DNA from 2 places in the Absiella sp. AM09-50 genome. Region 2 is predicted to be linked to the other one. Evidence: predicted binding sites of a transcription regulator. Region 2 holds the regulator's gene; the other holds the start of a gene.

Region 1 (3,230 bases), on a different contig from region 2:
GTACCCTTTTAACTCTGTTAAACAAACACTACGTCCATTTGTAAAGAAAGTTAAATCACTACGATATTCTTGAATACACCGAGCAGGGATTTCTCCACTAAGAATGACCTCATTATTTTTCAATTGAGTGTCTACGATGTTCGCACAATATTTAGGAGCATCGTTGTATGCTCGTGAAAGATATTCCTGTGGCGCATAAATTTTAAAACTAAGATATGGCTCTAACAATTCTGTTCCAGCTTTTTTTAAGACTTGTTCCAATACAATAGGAGCAAGCATCCGAAAATCTGCTGGGGTACTAACAGGGCTATAGTATAAGCCATACTTAAAACAGATTTTACAGTCCGTCACATTCCAACCATACAATCCTTGTTCACAGCCATAGCGTATCCCCTCCATAACTGCATTTTGAAACGATTGATTTAAGTATCCAAGAGAAACCGAGCTCTCATACTGCATTCCACTTCCCAACGGAAGCGGTGATACAGATAAACCAATGGAAGCCCAGAAAGGATTTGGCGGCACTTCGATGTGAATGGTATATTCTGCATTTTTTAACGGTCTCTCCATATAAATGACTGTAGGCTCTTTTAGTTCTATCTCCACATGATACTTTTCTTGCAACAGTGCACTAATCACTTCCATTTGTACTTTCCCTAAGAAAGAAAGTATAATTTCATGTGTCGTAGAATCCACGTAATATCGTAGAAGCGGATCACTATCTGAGATTTCCAAAAGGGCATCAAGCAACATTTCTCTCTGTTCAGGTTTACTCGGTTCAACAGTTGTTTGTAGTAGAGGGTGCGGATTTTCAATCTTTTTTCTCTGTGGCAATAGTTTTGTATCTCCAAGAACACTATTTAACTTCAAAAACTCATTTTGCAAAATAACAATTTCTCCAGAATAAGCTCTATCAATCTTACATAATTCACCATTTATTGAAGTATACATTTCTGTAACTTTTATTTTTTCTTTTTCTGATACTCTAACCGAATCTCGTAAATGTAGTACTCCACTATAAAGGCGTATATATGCAAGACGTTGTCTTTTTTTTGTATATTCAATTTTGAAAACATTTCCGCAAAGTTCAGACGGACCTCGATGTGTTGATGAATAAAATTTATTAGTAATAACTTCTATAAGGTTATCAATCCCTATATTACTTTTTGCACTTCCATGATAAAGAGGGAACAGAGAACAATTCTGAAATCTTATGCTTTCCTCTTGTTCGAGTTCCAATGCTTCTAATGATTTACCGGACATATATTTCTCTAAAAGGTCATCGTTTCCCTCTATTACCGTATCCCATTGTTCAGATTCGGTAAAGTTCGTCACACACATATTAGGATACAGTTCTACCTTCTGTTTGATTACAATTTCGGCAGAAAGTTTCTCTTTAATATCCTGATAAACCGTTGATAAATCAATTCCATTTTGGTCAATCTTATTGATAAAAAAGATTGTGGGAATCCCCATTTTCCTAAGTGCATGAAATAATATACGAGTTTGTGCTTGTACGCCATCTTTTGCAGAAATCAGTAGAATTGCCCCATCTAAAACTGATAATGAACGATATACTTCTGCTAAGAAATCCATATGTCCTGGCGTGTCTATGATGTTCACCTTCGTATTTTCCCACTGAAAAGAGGTTATTCCTGTCTGAATTGTAATTCCTCTCTGACGTTCTAAAAGCGTATTATCCGTCCTCGTTGTACCTTTGTCCACGCTTCCTAATTCTGTAATCGCTCCACTGTTATATAATAAGCTTTCTGTTAAGGTAGTTTTTCCTGCATCAACATGAGCTAAAACTCCAATATTAATAATTTTCATGTGATTTTCCTCCATTCAAAAACCCAAAAGGGCATAAAAATCCCAGTGATAAATACTTTTATCACTGGGATTTTTATGCATAACCATAGGTATACAAAGCATACAGATATTCTCTGGATACTTTAGAATCACATGATAAAGGTATTCTTAAACTGGGTACAAAAAACTAAGCCCTCCTAAAAAAGGACATCTAATTATTTGTTCCCGCTATCAAATTGACAGTTTATTTAAGAATACCTTGCCGCATATTTATTAACTCCTTTTAAATAGTCACTTAAATAATAGCACGTAAGAGCATATTTGTAAAGGAATCTCCAATTTTTTATCAAAGAGAGTACGTGATTACAAAATAGCTGTAATAATGTACCAATATTTGTTATTCTATAATCTTCCAATTACTCCCGTTCTTTTCAAGTACCAAATCAAATTGAGATACCTGCGTTGCTTTGGTCTGCTGGTCGATATACTCCACTGTCAGCGATACCGTGACTTGATTATCCTTACGATTGTAAATAGGATTTACCAGTTCTTGAAAGATGTACTCTTTTCCGATTGGTTTTAATATCCCGTCATTCACATAGTAGGAAAGTTCACTGGCTGTCGCTGTAGGATAGAGCTTGAAGAACGTCGTTAAAAACTCATTGATTTCATTGGTTGTAATGGAATCAACCGTACCCTCACTTTCAATAGCTTTTGGTTTATAGTCTGATTTCTTTGGTATGCTAGTAATGGTCGGATTCTTAATGAGGACCATATTTCCAGTACTGTCTACATAGACACTCACTATATAAGCAGAGTGGACGGTCTTTGTATTTTCCCCCTCTGTAATGAGTTGGTCTACACTGTAGGTTACATCAAATTGATTGTCGCCATCTGCTTCTACCGTCCATATCTGAAATCCTTTTACAGAAGACGATACAGGAATATCTTTACGAACTGTATCGACATTCAGAGCTTGAAGTTCCTCTGTCAGATATGCTTTCAGGTTTTCTATGCGATTATCAATGGACTTGTCGTTTAGTTCCCATGAATAGTAGACTTTCGCAAAGTTCTCTACAAAATTTTCCACATGATGAGTATCGACATATTCCTTTTCTATGATGGTGGTTTCATGAATGGTATGGGTATCAATGGCTGTAAAGTGCTTGAATATCGCAAAGCTGAAACTAAGTCCTAAAAGTACCCATAGGACAATCACAACCTTTTTACGAGGATTGACCTTATAGACACGAGGTTTCTTTTCCTTTGGTGTCTGTTTTTCTGTATTCTGATTTTTTCCGAATTTCATCATTGAATCGTCCTTTCTTATTGTTTGATTCGTCCTGCTCCCACTAAATGCTGTTGCCAGTAAGAGCTTGTTAAGTCGGCATAACCGATAGGGTCGCCTGCATGAAACATAC
Region 2 (3,230 bases):
AATACTTGGAATCATTTCTATACCAGCCCCTTCAAAGATATCTCTGGTATACATGGAATCAACACAATCTTCCCCGAATTTAAAAACAAATTTGTCAAATGACATCAATGAACGGGAATGTTCATTGGATTCTGAGCTGAAACGCGCTACTAAAACCTTCATAAACTACCTCCTCGATTTTTCTTATCTTCATTATAGGATAAACCAAAAGGGGAATTGAGAAAAAACTATCCTAGCCATTAGGAAGAAAAAAACATCGACGTTAATCGATGTCTTTACGGATAATATAGCTTAAATGTCTGCCACAGTGATGATCTCTTCGATAACTGAACAAAGCATCATTTGGTGAAAATGTATCAGATTTATTGATGGTAATGTTTTCCATTGGTACTCCGGCATCAAGCAGCATCTGTTTATTTAATCCACGATTGTTCACCAGGGCTTTCTCATCTGATAAATATGTGATATAACCGGATGTATCAAAACTCATAGATAAAATTTGATCAATAACATCACGACCTACTTCAAAGCTTCGATAAGCGATGGCCGGCCCAATATAGGCAATCACATGCGATGGGTCCACATGCTCCTGTGTGATCAGATGCTCCATGGTTTTACGTGTGATTTCTTTTACCGTACCCTGCCAGCCGCTATGAATGGCTGCTATGATATTTTGAATGGGATCATATAACAAAACAGGAACACAATCCGCATGAAATACACCAAGTAAAACATTGCTTTCTCTTGTATATAAAGCATCACAATCATCAATGGCGCTTGCCTGTTCATAAGCACCCTTGCCTAAATCATCAAGGGTTACACAATGAATATGATCACTGTGTGTCTGTTTTGCGAATACACAATGCTGCAAATCTGTGCCTAAAGCATCACACAGATGTTTTCGATTTTCTATGACATGATCTAAGTTTCCACCAACATGCAACGCCATATTATTATTTTCCAAAGCTTCAAGATCACGTAATGTGGTCCCAGCCAGAATATGAATGTCACCATTCCAGTCTATTTTTTTCATAAATTACCTTCCTTTTTCTTTATCATATTATACTATGTCAAACGATGAATATTTGATATCTATAGTATATGAAATTTTGTGCGGTTATGCAAACCATATACATTATAAAGGATAAAGGCAAGGCGTTTGTTAAGGTTTTGATAATTTTTAAGAGTGATATAGTACAAAATACAGGATAGAACAGGCTTTTTTTCAAACAACAGGAAAATTTATTGGCAATTTAGCACTAAAGTGTTGACAGTGCTAAAATATTGTCATATACTATTAGCAGACATAGAAGTGGAGTGCTAGAAAGGAGTGGACCAGAGATGACAGAAAGACAGATTGCAATATTTAAAGCAATTGTAGATGAGTTCACAAGAACAGCAGAGCCAGTTGGTTCTAAGCGTCTGTTAGATCTTTTGGATTTCACTTGTTCAAGCGCTACTATTCGAAACGAAATGGCTGCCTTAGAGGAAATGGGCCTTTTGGAAAAGACACATACTTCCAGTGGACGAATCCCAAGCAGTAAAGGGTATCGTTTCTATGTTGAACATCTGATGGAGAAACAGCTTGATGAAGGTGTCAAACATTCCCTGCAGGCTGTGTTCTCTGAACGCCATTATTCCATGGATGAAATCGTTAAGAAAAGCTGTGATATTTTATCACAGATGACATCGTTAACATCGGTGGTATTAGGACCGGACAGCAAGTATCAGACTTTACAGCATATCCAGCTAGTTCCCTTAAACGAACGTAGTGCTGTGGCTATCTTTATTACAGATCATGGACATACAGAGAATAAAACTTTCCATTTTGGAGAAGATGTCAGTGTCAAGGATATCAAGACATGCTGTGATTTGTTGAATGATAAGTTAAGTGGTACGCCAATTGGTGAAGTTGTGAATAAGATGAAGGAAATCCAACCGCTGTTAGCAAGTCATGTTGCACGACATGAAGTGCTATTTGAAGCATTCGTAAATGCCTTTATGAAATTTGCGAGTGATAACGTATATTGCAGTGGTCAATCCAACATGTTGTATCAACCGGAATTTGCGGATATCGAAAAGCTGAAAGAACTGATGAAAATGTTAGAGGACAGCTCACTATTTCGTCAGATTGCCAATCATGATGGAAATGTCGCTATCCAGATTGGTGGAGATAATGACCTGATTCAGATTGATGATGTTGCAGTTGTCAGCAGTAAGTTCAAGCTGAACAATGAAGAACAGGGTGAGTTGATGATTGTCGGTCCAACACGTATGCAATATAACCGAGTTGTTGCTTTAATGGAATATATGAGCAAAGTGATCGAAGACTTGTATCGGGAAGAAAATCAATAGGAGGTCAACATGCAGGAAGAAAATGTAAAAGAAAAAGAAACGACCGCAGAAGAAACGTGTGAAGAAGTAAAAGAAGACGTGAAAGAAACGGTCAGTGAAGAAACTACTCCTGAAGAAAAACAGGAAGAAACAGAAAACAAAAAAGAAGACAAAAAAGGCGCAAAATTCGGCAAGAAAAAGCGCATTGAGGAATTAGAAGAAGAGAATGCAAAACTGAAGGAAGAACTTGCGGCAAGTAAGAATGCTTACTTTAAAGCATATGCAGATGCTGAAAACTTAAAGAAACGTCTGCAAAGTGAAGCTGACAACGTTCGTAAATACCGTATTCAGGGATTTGCCACAGAAGTGCTACCGGTTATTGATAACTTAGAGCGTGCACTGGATGTCAAGGTAGATGATCCTAACGTAAAAAATTACGCAAAAGGATTTGAAATGATTTACCAGCAGCTGGTGCATATTCTGGAAATGGAAGGCGTAAAGGAAATTGAGGCAAAAGATAAGCCATTTGATCCAAACTTCCATCAGGCATTGATGCAGGAAGCCAAAGAAGGCGTAGAACCTGGTATGGTTATCGAAGTTTTACAAAAAGGATATATGTTAAAAGACCGTGTATTGCGTGCAACGCTTGTTAAAGTAAGCGAATAAAAGGAGGAAACGATTATGAGTAAGATTATTGGTATTGACTTAGGTACAACAAACAGCTGTGTTGCTGTCATGGATGGTGGGGACTGCAAGGTTATTACAAACCCAGAAGGTAACCGTACAACTCCATCAGTCGTAGCATACAAAAACGGAGAACGTATCGTTGGTGATGCTGCAAAACGTCAGGTAGTAACAAACAAAAACACAGTAAGTTCTATTAAACGTTTAATGGG

What was found. The regulator HrcA, encoded in region 2, represses chaperone genes, less so after heat shock. The targets are predictions, from matches to a motif close to TTTTAGCACTNNNNNNNNNNNAGTGCTAAAA.
Region 1: a site for HrcA is predicted at 2,151-2,181, ahead of DW114_RS16380 (tetracycline resistance determinant leader peptide). Genes of this name have one in related genera too.

Annotation. Positions count from the first base shown of each region.
Region 1 covers NZ_QVFI01000024.1:979-4,208, forward strand. Annotated here, with positions in the region: gene tet(M) (tetracycline resistance ribosomal protection protein Tet(M)) at 1-1,830, opposite strand, end outside; gene DW114_RS16380 (tetracycline resistance determinant leader peptide) at 1,846-1,962, opposite strand; gene DW114_RS16390 (conjugal transfer protein) at 2,207-3,139, opposite strand; gene DW114_RS16395 (lysozyme family protein) at 3,136-3,230, opposite strand, start outside.
Region 2 covers NZ_QVFI01000001.1:456,007-459,236, forward strand. Annotated here, with positions in the region: gene DW114_RS02265 (M81 family metallopeptidase) at 1-162, opposite strand, end outside; gene pgeF (peptidoglycan editing factor PgeF) at 263-1,033, opposite strand; gene hrcA (heat-inducible transcriptional repressor HrcA) at 1,342-2,355, shown strand; gene grpE (nucleotide exchange factor GrpE) at 2,365-3,000, shown strand; gene dnaK (molecular chaperone DnaK) at 3,016-3,230, shown strand, end outside.